2 regions of the Clostridium fermenticellae genome follow, and region 1 is predicted to be linked to the other one. Evidence: a T-box and tRNA genes for the amino acid it is inferred to sense, from the RefSeq annotation. Region 1 holds a T-box; the other holds one or more tRNA genes.
The links. The T-box of region 1 lies ahead of pheS (phenylalanine--tRNA ligase subunit alpha). A T-box ahead of a tRNA ligase gene usually reads a tRNA of that ligase, here a tRNA-Phe.

Region 1 (7,411 bases):
TATATTGAATTCAATAAATTCATTACTAACTTCTGGCATATTATTAAAAGTCGTAAATCTATTGAACTTCTGTTCAAGTGGATAAATATATAAAGTATTAGTCATACCATTAGAAATTTGCTTCTTCACATATAATCTCAAAATAGCAGAAATTATTATATAATTTTCATATGAATCATCAGATTTAAAATACAAATAACTTTGATATAAATCTCCATTATAAAATCCAACATCCAAAATGCTTTTTTTAAAATTCCTATCAGGATGTAAATTTGTAAGTATTAGACTTCTGCTGCATGAGAACTGTATTTTTTGACTTGACATATTTATCCTCCTCCCCAATTATAATATGATAAATATCAAAAATTGATGACCATATATAGATTTTAAAACAAAAAAATAAGCCAACTGCCTTAAATGCATTAGCTTATTTATCTCTTAGTAAGACATTATTTTTTTTTTTCTCTTTTGCCAAATCTATCTGATTTTCCATTAATTTATGATTAAGATCCAATACCTTATATTTAGAAGACTGAAGTTCAAATTTAATCTGCTTATTCTGAGCTATTATTTCCTTATTCTCTTTCATGTATCTCTTTGCTGTCTCTTGAAGTACTTCCATTTCTTGCATTATTTTATTTATATACTCTTCCTTCTCTTCAATATATTGTGCATTAGTATTGTTCTTTAACTTTGACTGAAGTTCTCCATTATATTCTTCCAAATGTTTTAACTGTTTCTTAAAAGATTGAATATCCTCTTCGTAATCCTTATTTTTTTTATCTATATCATCAAACTTAGCCTTGAGCTGATCATACTTATCCTTTTGTTTAAACATATCATCAACTATATTTAAAGCCGACAAAATTGCTGCCGATGCCGTACTTAACTTAATATTATTTTCAGTTATACTCCTAACCTTTTTATCTACATAAACTGCTACTTTATGTAGGTATTCTTCTTGTTCATTACCTTTTAAGTTATATTCTACTCCATTAATTTTAACTGTTACAACGTTCATAAGAACACCTCTTAGATAAATAGTATATTATAAATCTATTATTATAATAATATCATAAATAAATACTTATATCAAAATTTATTGTATAAAATTTGAAGAAATTTCAATTTGTAATAAATGAAATTCCCTCAAATTTTATTATAACTATCTAAGTTGTGCACCTAATTTATTTTCCAGAGTTCTTATGATCTTATCATGCAACTTGTTTACCTCAGTATCTTTTAATGTTCTATTTTCATTCCTATATGTTAAAGAAAATGCTAAACTCTTCTTTTCATCAGGTATCTGCTTTCCAGTATAAACATCAAATAATTTTACGCTTTCGAGTATAGATGATCCCTGTTTTCTCATTATATCTTCCACATCTTGAACAAGTATATCCTTATCTATAATAATTGAAATATCTCTCGTCGCAGCAGGGAATTTCGGAAGAGGTTTATATTTAATATCTAAGTTTGCATAATTATAAAATACATCTAAATTCAATTCTGCAATATAACATTTTTCTTCCATACCGTAATTATCAAGTACATCAGGATGCACCTCTCCAAAGATGCCGACAAAATCCTTTTTTAAATATAACTTTGCAGTTATCCCCGGATGAAAAGTAGGATTTCCTGTCTCCCTTTTTAATGAATACTTTTCCACTTTAAGTGCTTCTAGTAAATTCTCAATTACACCCTTTAAGTTAAAATAATTCACTCCACCATAAATTCCTATAGTTACAATATTCTTTTCTTCTGGAAGTTTATCTGGATCTTCATTAGGTATATAAATTTTCCCGACCTCAAATAATCGTGCACTCTCATTATTTCTTGAATAATTTCTGCTAAGTGCTTCCATCATAGAACCTATTGAAGTAGTTCTCATTACACTAAAGTCCTCACCGAGTGGATTCTTTATTTTAACAGCTCTTCTTAAACTGCTGTCTTCTGGAAGAAGTAATTTGTTAAATATCTTCGGACTTATAAAGGAATAGCTTATGGATTGATTTATTCCACATCCGATTAATGTTTCTATAACCTTATCATCAAGATGCTGCTTTCTATTTTTTCCACTTTTCATACTGACACTTCTTATCATTGTATCAGGTATTTTATTATATCCATAAATTCTTGCTATCTCTTCTGCAACATCTTCTTTTATGTTTATATCGGATCGAAACGTAGGAACATCTATAATTAATTTTTTATCATCTATCTTAGTTTCAAGTTCTAATCTATCTAAATATTCTTTCATACTTTCTACATCTATATCAGTTCCAAGAAATTTATTTATCCATACTGAATCAACTTCAACTGCATGAGGAATAACTTTATTTGGATACATATCGATAGTCCCTCTGCATACTTCTCCAGCACCTAATTCCTGAACAAGATTACATGCTCTATTTAATGCAATCTCTGCCAGATTAGGATCCAAATCTTTCTCAAATCTGGATGAAGCCTCTGTTCTAAGAGCTAACATCCGGGAAGATACTCGTATATTGGTACCATCAAAGTTTGCACATTCAAATATTATAGATGCTGTGTCATCTTTAACCTCAGAATTAAGTCCTCCCATTATTCCTGCAAGCCCTATAGTTTTTTCTCCATCTTTTATGGTCAAAACATCAGAATTCAATATTCTTTCCTGTCCATCTAATGTTGTAAATTTTTCACCTTCCGATGCCCTGTCAACTACAATTGTGTTAGTAGATATTTGCCTTGTATCAAATGCATGCATTGGTTCTCCAAACTCAAGCATTACGAAATTAGTTATATCTACAATATTGTTTATAGGTCTTACTCCTGCTTCTAAAAGTCTATCCTGCATCCATCCTGGAGACTGCTCTATCTTAACATTTTTGATTTCTCTCGCCATATATCTTTTACAAAGGCTATCATTTATTTTTACTTTAAATTCATCATTAACATCATCATTACATCCTGCTGTATATTTAGTATTTGGCATTCTGTACTTTAAGTTTAATGTAGCTGCTGTTTCCCTTGCTATTCCTAATACACTCAAGCAATCCGGTCTATTTGATGTTATCTCAAAATCAATTACTGCACTTGTCATATTTAATACATCTTTTATATCCTCTCCAATAGGTACATCCTGAGGAAGTATCATAAGTCCATATACAGGCTTATCTCCAGCAAGACCAAGTTCTTGCTCAGAGCAGAACATTCCATTTGACATAACCCCTCTTAATTTACCCTTTTTTATCTTTACACCGTCATGAAGTACTGAACCATGGAGTGCAACTGGAACTATATCTTGTTCTTTCATATTTGTTGCAGCTGTAACTATTTGCAAAAGTTCATCTTTATTTATATCCACCTGACATATCGAAAGTCTGTCAGCATCAGGGTGCTTTTTTATTTCAACAATTTTACCTGTAACTACATTTTGTATTTCATCTCCCGTTATATCCACACTTTCAACTTTTGATCCACTTAAAGTAAGCCTATCTCCAAGTTCTTTAGGTGAAATTTCTATATTAACATAATCACTTAACCATTTAACTGGAACCTTCATTAACCATCTCTCCTTTTCACACTGCTTTGCATATTTAATTATTCTAACTAAAACTGATTTAAAAATCTCATATCACTTTCATAAAGTTGTCTTATATCATCAAGTCCATATTTTAGCATAACCATTCTATCAACCCCAAGTCCAAAAGCAAATCCACTATATATCTCTGGATCTATATTACAATTTCTGAGCACCTGAGGATGCACCATACCACATCCCAATAATTCTATCCAGCCTTCACCTTTACAAACTCTGCAGCCTTCGCCATGACATACAAAACATGTAACATCCATTTCAGCCGAGGGTTCGGTAAATGGAAAATGGTGAGGCCTAAATTTAGTTTTTATATTATCACCTAACATTTTCTTTGCAAATGCTTCTAGTGTTCCTTTTAAGTCTGCAAAAGTCACCCCTTTATCAACAACAAGTCCTTCCATTTGATAAAAAATAGGTGAGTGTGTTGCATCAACTGAATCCGAGCGATATACTTTTCCTGGAGATATCATCTTTATAGGCGGCCTTTGCTTCTCCATGGTTCTTATCTGTATTGGAGAGGTTTGAGTTCTTAAAACTATATTATCATTTATGTAAAAAGTGTCCTGTTCACCTCTTGCTGGATGATTCTTAGGTATATTTAATGCTTCAAAATTATAATAGTCAAGCTCAACTTCGGGTCCTTCTTCAATTGTAAATCCCATAGTTGCAAATATCTCTTTCATCTGATCCAAAGTTTGCTCTAAAGGATGTCTTTTCCCTAAGTTTTGTCTTATTCCAGGCATTGAAATATCAATAATTTCATTTTTTAATCTTGTGTCCTTCTCACCATTTTTTATGTTTTTTAAAGCTTTTTCTATAGCACCTTCTAACGCTGTCCTTATCTCATTTGCCATTTTACCAACTACAGGTCTTTCCTCCTTAGATAACTCTTTCATGCTTCTAAGTATTTGTGTCAGTTCACCCTTTTTACCTAAATATTTAATCCTAATACTATCAATGTCTGAAGTGTTTTTAACATTTTTTAAGCATTCAATTGCACTATTTTTTATATCTTCTAATTTTTGCTTCATTTTAATTTCTCCTTCCTTATGTTTTTATAAATAAAAAAAGCCCATCCCAAATAAGGGACGAACTTATATCCGCGTTACCACCCAGTTTAATATCAGCAAATGATATTCACTTTAAAAATATATCGGCTTTAACCGCCAGCTGCTAATCTATTTCACAACTGGAACTCAAGAGTGAACTTCAATATATACATCTCCAAAAGGCTCACAGCTAATAACCTTTTCTCTCTTTAGAAAAATAATATATTTACTCTCTCTATCACAGTAAAATATGATAACTTATTATTTTTATATTTTACATATATACATACAAATTGTCAACACATATTTATTTATTTGCTAAACTTCTGTATTTATCTGTCTTACAACTTCAAACATTATAACAGCTCCAGCTATAGATACATTTAATGATTCCGCATTTCCCGGCATAGGTATTTTAATTTTTATGTCTGATAAATCCAAGATCTGGCTGCTGATTCCATTTCCCTCATTGCCCAGGGCTATTATAACTTTTTTATTCAAATCTAAATCATAAAAATTTTTGTCAGTATCAAGAGAACTTGCTATAAGTTTAAAACCATGCTTTTTTAGTAAATTCAACTTTTCCAAACTATCATCCTGTATAACAGGTATATGGAATATCGATCCCATAGTTGATCTAAGTGTCTTTTCATTATATACATCAACTGTACCTTTTGTAAGTAAAATTCCAAGTGCTCCAGCAGCATCGGCTGTCCTTATAATAGTACCCATATTTCCCGGATCCTGAACTTTATCTACAAGTATATAAAATCCATCTTCATTTTTTACATTTATTTTTTTATTATTAACTACAGCTGCTATACCCTGTGGATTATCCGTATTACTTATATAATTAAATAATTTATCTTCAAGTAAACATATTTTAGTATCTTCACAAATATTGTATCGGGATTCTAAAGTCAGCCATTTATTCTGCACTCTTTCACTTAATAAAATTACAGGAACCTGAAAATCAGATTTTAATGCTTCACTAACAAATCTAAATCCCTCTACAAGAAATTGATTCTTCTGAATTCTATACTTTTTTTGTGACAACTTCCTTGTATGTTTTATAATACTATTATCTTTACTATAAATTTTATCCATTCAAATCACCTATTTAAGAGTAAGTATGTTTTACTATAGGGTTTGTAATTCCAAGCTTACATATAACTTAAGCTTTCATTTATAAACCCTATAAAATAAAAAATACAGCATTCTGCTGTATTTTATGTATAATCTATGCGTTTAATTGCTTTTTTGCTATATCCACCAAATTAGTAAAAGCTTTTGGATCATTTATAGCTATTTCTGAAAGCATTTTTCTATTTATATCAATTCCTGCAGTTTTTATTCCATTCATAAATTTTGAATATGAAAGACCATTCATTCTAGTTGCTGCATTTATTCTTGCTATCCAAAGCTTTCTGAAATCTCTTTTCTTTAATCTTCTTCCTACATATGCATTTCTTAATGCTCTTATTACTGTTTCATTAGCAGTTTTAAATAGCTTACTTTTAGCTCCATAATAGCCTTTCGCAAGTTTTAAAACTTTTTTATGATTTTTACGTGCATTTACCGCTCTTTTTACTCTTGCCATTTTAAAAACCTCCTTCTACAATTGATTTTATACGTAAGGCATTAATTCTTTCATCGTCTTTTCTTGAGTTGATGAAACATATCCTGCTTTTCTCAAATTTCTCTTAGTCTTTGCACTCTTTTTTGTTAATATATGACTTTTAAAAGCTTTTGATCTCTTTAATTTACCTGTTCCTGTAACCTTAAATCTCTTTGCTACACTTCTTTTTGTTTTCATTTTTGGCATAATAAATTCCTCCTCTCAATTATGCTTTCTTATGTGATAAAACCATTATCATATTTCTTCCTTCTAATTTAGGAGCTTTCTCCTTAACACAGATATCTTCAAGCTTACTGTAAAACTCATCTAATATTTTCTTGCCTATAAATGAATAGTCAGCTTCTCTTCCTCTAAATCTAACAGTAACTTTAACCTTGTCTCCTGCCATCAAAAATTTTCTTGCATTATTCGATTTAATGGATATATCATGTTCCTCTATAGTAGGACTCAATCTAACTTCTTTTATATTTATGACCTTTTGTTTCTTTTTAGCTTCTTTATCCTTTTTAGTCTGTTCATAAACATATTTACCTAAGTCCATTATTTTACAAACTGGTGGTTTTGCATTCGGTGATATTAAAACTAAATCCAATTCTTTTTCTTCTGCAATCTTAAGTGCTTCCCTGGATGACATAACCCCAACTTGTGAACCATCATTTCCAATAACTCTTACTTGCTTTTCCCTTATGCTTTCATTACTAAGAAAATCTTTATTAATAATTTTCACCTCCTAGGTGTTTTTAACAAAACTTTATAAGTTAACAATAAAAAGGACGGCTTAAGCCGTCCTTAGAATAACAAAATCAAAAATTCCATAAACCTTACTAGCCGTGCTGTAAGGTGAGAAACGGCTGTTTCTTCTTAACATATGCTATTATATAACTAATTTTTTAATAAGTCAATATTATTTTATACTAAATTGGCTCATAAAAATTATAGAAATCATATTTGGTTATTAATCTATTTCACTAATTCTATTATCTATTTCACTTCTAACTTTCTTTATAAAATCATTTAATTTAACTGATCCGAGATCTCCTTGTTTTCTGCTTCTTACAGTGATATTACCTGCTTCCATTTCTTTTTGTCCTAATACAAGCATATAAGGAATTTTTTGAAGCTGAGCTTCTCTAATCTTATATC
Region 2 (7,411 bases), 800 kb from region 1:
AGCCCTGTCTTTTGGGACGATAATGACGGTACCAAAGGAGGAAGCCACGGCTAACTACGTGCCAGCAGCCGCGGTAATACGTAGGTGGCGAGCGTTGTCCGGATTTACTGGGCGTAAAGGGTGCGTAGGCGGATATTTAAGTGGGATGTGAAAACCCCGGGCTTAACCCGGGGACTGCATTTCAAACTGGATATCTGGAGTGCAGGAGAGGAAAGCGGAATTCCTAGTGTAGCGGTGAAATGCGTAGAGATTAGGAAGAACACCAGTGGCGAAGGCGGCTTTCTGGACTGTAACTGACGCTGAGGCACGAAAGCGTGGGTAGCAAACAGGATTAGATACCCTGGTAGTCCACGCCGTAAACGATGAGTACTAGGTGTAGGAGGTATCGACCCCTTCTGTGCCGCAGTAAACGCAATAAGTACTCCGCCTGGGAAGTACGATCGCAAGATTAAAACTCAAAGGAATTGACGGGGGCCCGCACAAGCAGCGGAGCATGTGGTTTAATTCGAAGCAACGCGAAGAACCTTACCTAGACTTGACATCCCCTGAATTACCTGTAATTAGGGAAGCCCTCCGGGGCAGGGAGACAGGTGGTGCATGGTTGTCGTCAGCTCGTGTCGTGAGATGTTAGGTTAAGTCCTGCAACGAGCGCAACCCCTATCATTAGTTGCTACCATTAAGTTGAGCACTCTAGTGAGACTGCCCGGGTCAACCGGGAGGAAGGTGGGGATGACGTCAAATCATCATGCCCCTTATGTCTAGGGCTACACACGTGCTACAATGGTGAATACAGAGAGATGCAAACCCGCAAGGGTGAGCCAAACTTTAAAATTCACCTCAGTTCGGATTGCAGGCTGAAACCCGCCTGCATGAAGCTGGAGTTGCTAGTAATCGCGAATCAGAATGTCGCGGTGAATGCGTTCCCGGGCCTTGTACACACCGCCCGTCACACCATGAGAGTTGGCAACACCCGAAGTCCGTGGGGTAACCGTAAGGAACCAGCGGCCGAAGGTGGGGTTAATAATTGGGGTGAAGTCGTAACAAGGTAGCCGTAGGAGAACCTGCGGCTGGATCACCTCCTTTCTAAGGAGTCGTAAGATAGGTAACTCTATCTTAAAGACCGGTTTATACTTACTCTGTTTGATTTTGAGGGGTTAAAAACCCGAACGGTTTTTAACGGGTAATTTAGCTAAATGTATTTTGACGTTAAAATTACACCGGGCCGCAGGCTTAAATCTATAAGGTTTTTAACAGATAGCAGATGTTATCTGTCATCATTCTCATATTGTTCTTTGAAAACTGCACAGAGAAGAAAGTTAAAGTAAAGTTATTACTTTGTAAAATTGATTAAAGATTCTTAATTATTTGATATATATTAACATATATTATTATTAATTAACCGGTAAAAATTGATAGAAACGGGTAGCTTGAGGAAAATGTCGTGCGAAGGGTGGAGCTTACTTATGTAAGTGAGTATCCGGGCGAAACATTTGACAGAAAGATACGGAGTTTATAGCAATTTTTACTTAAAAGGTCAAGCTACAAAGGGCGCATGGTGAATGCCATGGCACCAGGAGTCGAAGAAGGACGCGATAAGCTGCGATAAGCTCCGGGTAGGCGCAAATAGCCTGTGATCCGTAGATTTCCGAATGGGGCAACCCGCATGACTAACGTCATGTACTGTAAACTGAATTCATAGGTTTATAGAGACACACCCGGGGAACTGAAACATCTAAGTACCCGGAGGAAGAGAAAGAAATATCGATTTCTTTAGTAGCGGCGAGCGAAAGAGAATGAGCCCAAACCAGGAACTTGTTCCTGGGGTTGCGGGTAGATCACAATTACTTTTATTCTTTAATTGAAGAGAGCTGGAAGGCTCCGCCACAGAAGGTAAAAGCCCTGTAAGTAAAAAAGAATTTTAGTTAGATCTATTCCAGAGTACCACGAGACACGTGAAACCTTGTGGGAAGCTGGGAGGACCACCTCCCAAGGCTAAATACTACCTGGTGACCGATAGTGAAGCAGTACCGTGAGGGAAAGGTGAAAAGAACCCCGGAAGGGGAGTGAAATAGAACCTGAAACCGTGTGTCCACAACCGGTCGAAGCACATTTAAGTGCGACGACGTGCTTTTTGTAGAACGAGCCAGCGAGTTACGGTATGTAGCAAGGTTAAGTACTTATGGTACGGAGCCGGAGGGAAACCGAGTCTGAATAGGGCGACCAGTTGCATGCTGTAGACCCGAAACCGGGTGACCTATCCATGGACAGGATGAAGCGGAAGTAAAATTCCGTGGAGGTCCGAACCGCGTTGGTGTTGAAAAACCATGGGATGAGCTGTGGATAGCGGAGAAATTCCAATCGAACCCGGAGATAGCTGGTTCTCCTCGAAATAGCTTTAGGGCTAGCGTCGGGACTGAGTAATGGAGGTAGAGCACTGAATAGGCTAGGGGCTTTAAAAAGTTACTGAACCTTATCAAACTCCGAATGCCATTTACTTGTATCCCGGCAGTCAGACTGCGAATGATAAGATCCGTGGTCAAAAGGGAAACAGCCCAGATCATCAGCTAAGGTCCCAAAGTGTAAGTTAAGTGGTAAAGGATGTGGGATTTCTAAGACAACTAGGATGTTGGCTTAGAAGCAGCCACTCATTTAAAGAGTGCGTAATAGCTCACTAGTCGAGAGATCCTGCGCCGAAAATGTCCGGGGCTAAAACTTACCACCGAAGCTATGGACTCGTAAGAGTGGTAGAGGAGCTTCCTGTATGGATTGAAGCCGTACCGTAAGGAGCGGTGGACCGTACAGGAGTGAGTATGCTGGCATAAGTAGCGAGAAATAAGTGAGAATCTTATTGGTCGAAAACCTGAGGTTTCCTGGGGAAGGCTCGTCCTCCCAGGGTTAGTCGGGACCTAAGCCGAGGCCGAAAGGCGTAGGTGATGGACAATTGGTTGATATTCCAATACCGCCAGTTTGCGTTTGACAGATGGGATGACGCAGGAGGATAGGATGTGCACACTATTGGATGTGTGTCTAAGCACTCAGACGTGCCCGGAAGGTAAATCCACCGGGATTAGTTAAGGTGTTACAGGGATCTCTTTTTAAGAGAGAAGTATCCGGTTCCACGCTGCCAAGAAAAGTCTCTATGGAGTAAACCGGTGCCCGTACCGCAAACCGACACAGGTAGGTGAGGAGAAAATCCTAAGACCATCGGAAGAATTGCTGTTAAGGAACTAGGCAAATTGACCCCGTAACTTAGGGATAAGGGGTGCCATCTTTATTGATGGCCGCAGAGAATAGGCTCAAGCAACTGTTTAGCAAAAACACAGGTCTCTGCTAAAGCGTAAGCTGATGTATAGGGGCTGACGCCTGCCCGGTGCTGGAAGGTTAAGGGGAATACTAAGCCGTATGGCGAAGGTATGAACTTAAGCCCCAGTAAACGGCGGCCGTAACTATAACGGTCCTAAGGTAGCGAAATTCCTTGTCGGGTAAGTTCCGACCCGCACGAATGGCGTAATGATTTGAGCACTGTCTCAACAGCAAATCCGGCGAAATTGTAGTGCAAGTGAAGATGCTTGCTACCCGCAGTTGGACGGAAAGACCCCGTAGAGCTTTACTGCAGCTTAACGTTGAGTTTCGGTATTGTCTGTACAGGATAGGTGGGAGACTTAGATACCCGGGCGTCAGCCCTGGTGGAGTCACCCTTGGGATACCACCCTGACAGTACTGGAATTCTAACCGGAGGCCATTTATCTGGTCACGGGACATTGTTAGGCGGGCAGTTTGACTGGGGCGGTCGCCTCCTAAAATGTAACGGAGGCGCCCAAAGGTTCCCTCAGAACGGTTAGAAATCGTTCGCAGAGTGCAAAGGCAGAAGGGAGCCTGACTGCGACACATACAGGTGGAGCAGGGACGAAAGTCGGGCTTAGTGATCCGGTGGTACCTCGTGGGAGGGCCATCGCTCAACGGATAAAAGCTACCTCGGGGATAACAGGCTGATCTCCCCCAAGAGTCCACATCGACGGGGAGGTTTGGCACCTCGATGTCGGCTCGTCGCATCCTGGGGCTGAAGTAGGTCCCAAGGGTTGGGCCGTTCGCCCATTAAAGCGGCACGCGAGCTGGGTTCAGAACGTCGTGAGACAGTTCGGTCCCTATCCGCTGCGGGCGCAGGAAATTTGAGAGGAGCTGTCCTTAGTACGAGAGGACCGGGATGGACTGACCTCTGGTGTACCAGTTGTTCCGCCAGGAGCACGGCTGGGTAGCTATGTCGGGACGGGATAAACGCTGAAAGCATCTAAGCGTGAAGCCCACCTCAAGATTAGATTTCCCATAGCGTAAGCTAGTAAGACCCCTTGAAGAACACAAGGTTGATAGGTCAGAGGTGTAAGCATAGCGATATGTTCAGCTGACTGATACTAATAGGTCGAGGGCTTGACCAATTACTTTTCTTAATCAATTTTTTCTATCTTTACTGTGCAGTTTTGAGAGAACAATCTCAATTAGCCGGGGTCTATTTATAAACCTCCGGTTAGTATAAATTTTATTAGAGTTTTAGTCAATGCATAAAAATTAGTAGAAACGGGCAGATCAGGGAAAATATTGAAGTGGGGAACGGAGTTTACTTAATGTAAATGAGTACCGCAGTAAGATATTTGACGAAGAGATGCGGAGTTTATAGTAATTTTTAAACAGGAAACTCACCCAGCAAAGCTGGGGAGTACTGATTCTTTATCTAAATCAAAGATTTAGAAGCAATCAGCAATCTGGTGGTTATTACATAAAGGTAACACTCCTTCCCATACCGAACAGGTAGGTTAAGCTTTATTGTGCCGATGGTACTTCAGGGGTAGCCCTGCGGGAGAGTAGGTCGCCGCCAGGTAATCATACTATATTTGGCCAGATAGCTCAGTCGGTAGAGCAGAGGACTGAAAATCCTCGTGTCCCTGGTTCGATTCCTGGTCTGGCCACCAAAGAGCATATTAGTGTTTTCTAATATGTTCTTTTTTTATACTAATAAAAATGATGGTAAACTGTAGATATATATGGTATAACTATAATGATTAATATAATAAAGGAGAAGAATAATGGAAAATAAAGTGTTAGCCACTGTAAATGGTGCTCAAATAACGGAAAAAGATCTAGAAGAAGCTATAATGAGATTTCCTAATGATAGAAGAGGATATTTGAATACTGATAATGGGAAAAAACAACTATTAGAAGAAATGATAGCATTTGAATTAATTTATAATTATGCCAAAGAATCTGGATTTGAAAATGATGAAAGCTACATAGGTAACCTTGAAACTGCTAAAAAAGAAATTTTAACTCAAACAGCTATATCAAAATTGATGAGTGAAGTTAATGTAAAAGATAGCGAAGTTGAAGATTATTACAAAGTAAATAAAGATAAGTTTGTAAATCCAGAAAGTGTTGTTGCAAGACATATATTAGTAGAGACAAAAGAAAAGGCGAATGATGTACTAAAGGAAATAAATGAGGGAATGAGTTTTGAAGAAGCTGCCAAGAAATATTCTTCATGTCCATCAAAGGCACAAGGCGGTAATCTAGGACAGTTTACAAGAGGACAAATGGTTCCAGAATTTGAGGAAGCTGCTTTTTCACTTGGTATTAATGTTATTAGTGAACCTGTTAAAACACAATTTGGATATCATTTGATTAAGGTTGAGAGAAAGACAGAGGCGTCTCCTAAATCTTATGAACAGGTAAAAAATACGATTAAAAACAATTTACTTCAACAAAGACAATCATATAAGTATAATGAACTCAATAAGCAACTAAAAGAAAAGTATACTGTTGAGTATGAAAAATAATTAATATAAAAAGTGTATCTAATCACACTGAAATAGAGTGAATTAGATACACTTTTTAATTTATTATATAATTTAAAGTGCTAATCGCATGTAATACTTGATAGTACACTACCGATACTATCATGAATTACTATATCAGCTTTATTATCGTATGGTGTAGATGATTTATTTATCAATACAAGTTTTGAACCATTAAAATAGTCTATTATGCCTGCTGCGGGATAGACTACTAAAGAAGTACCACCTACGATTAATATATCTGCATCTTGAGTAAATTTAATTGCATTATTTAGTGTATTCATATCTAAACCTTCCTCATAAAGCACAACATCAGGTTTTACAATTCCACCGCATTTATCACATTTTGGAATTACAGATTTTGAATTAATGATGTAGTCTAAATCGAAGGATTTTCCACACTTAGTACAAAAATTTCTGTGTATTGAGCCATGAAGCTCGAATACATTTTTAGATCCTGCCATTTGGTGGAGACCATCTATGTTTTGAGTTATTACAGCTTTAAGTTTGCCAAGCTTCTCTAGTTTTGCTAAAGCATAATGTGCACCATTGGGTTTGGCATTTTTATAGATCATCTTACTTTTATAAAAATTAAAGAAATCTTCTGTATGGGATTTGAAGAAGGAATGACTCAACATAACTTCCGGTGGATAGGAATAGTTATCCTTTGTTTTATATAGACCCGCTTCGGACCTAAAGTCTGGAATATTGGATTCTGTAGATACTCCGGCGCCACCAAAGAAGACTATATTATTGCTTGATTTTATTGCAGATTTTAGATTCTCATAATCCATAACAATCACCTCTCTTAAAATATTATATCATTATTCGAATGTAATATATAAATTTCACCATATATTTAATCAAGAGTTAATTTATCTCTGAGTATAAATTAACTCTTTAGGTGAAAAACTATAAATATTATTAATTTTAAAATTTAGTAATATGCTATTGACAAATATAACTGTGATTGCTAAACTATAGTAGTGTTCTTAATCAGGAGAACATATGGCGCTATAGCCAAGTGGTAAGGCAGAGGTCTGCAAAACCTTTATCCCCAGTTCAAATCTGGGTGGTGCCTCCATTCTTTATATTAGAAGATAGTTTAGCATATGTTAGGCTATTTTTTTGTTGGGCAAATAAAAAAAGAGAAGCCTGACTGCTTCTCTTTCTATTTAAATTATGCACTGGTTTTGCTCACTGAATTGCTATCAGAATGTTTACTTTGTAATAAGCTGTGTTTGTGTGAATATGTCATATAAACAATTGCACCTAGTAGAACCCATGCTCCAAAATATAACCATGTTATTTTGGATAAACTAAACATAAGGAATATGCAAAATGCCATTGCTATTAAAGGCAATAATGGAACTAAAGGTACTCTAAATTCTCTTTTTAAATCTGGATAGCTTTTTCTAAACATTATTAAAGATAGTGCGACGAGTGAAAAGGATCCTAAGAAAATCATATTTGAAAGATCAGCTAACTGTTTTATGTTTACAACACCAGCTAATACAGCACCTATGCATCCTACTACCCAAGTAGATAAAACAGGTACATTAGTCTTT

Region 2: it encodes a tRNA-Phe, which carries the amino acid that the T-box ahead of pheS (phenylalanine--tRNA ligase subunit alpha) is inferred to sense. The anticodon was not compared.

What each region holds. Positions count from the first base shown of each region.
Region 1 is NZ_CP032416.1:867,549-874,959, reverse strand. It holds gene D4Z93_RS04325 (DNRLRE domain-containing protein) at 1-324, opposite strand, end outside; gene D4Z93_RS04320 (cell division protein ZapA) at 428-1,021, opposite strand; gene pheT (phenylalanine--tRNA ligase subunit beta) at 1,166-3,544, opposite strand; gene pheS (phenylalanine--tRNA ligase subunit alpha) at 3,592-4,611, opposite strand; T-box leader at 4,662-4,880, opposite strand; gene D4Z93_RS04305 (TrmH family RNA methyltransferase) at 4,948-5,736, opposite strand; gene rplT (50S ribosomal protein L20) at 5,870-6,229, opposite strand; gene rpmI (50S ribosomal protein L35) at 6,257-6,454, opposite strand; gene infC (translation initiation factor IF-3) at 6,474-6,995, opposite strand; ribosomal protein L20 leader region at 7,028-7,137, opposite strand; gene thrS (threonine--tRNA ligase) at 7,224-7,411, opposite strand, start outside.
Region 2 is NZ_CP032416.1:66,322-73,732, forward strand. It holds rRNA gene D4Z93_RS00330 (16S ribosomal RNA) at 1-1,083, shown strand, start outside; rRNA gene D4Z93_RS00335 (23S ribosomal RNA) at 1,533-4,433, shown strand; rRNA gene rrf (5S ribosomal RNA) at 4,757-4,873, shown strand; tRNA gene D4Z93_RS00345 (tRNA-Phe) at 4,889-4,964, shown strand; gene D4Z93_RS00350 (peptidylprolyl isomerase) at 5,079-5,825, shown strand; gene D4Z93_RS00355 (NAD-dependent protein deacylase) at 5,906-6,646, opposite strand; tRNA gene D4Z93_RS00360 (tRNA-Cys) at 6,854-6,927, shown strand; gene D4Z93_RS00365 (amino acid permease) at 7,024-7,411, opposite strand, start outside.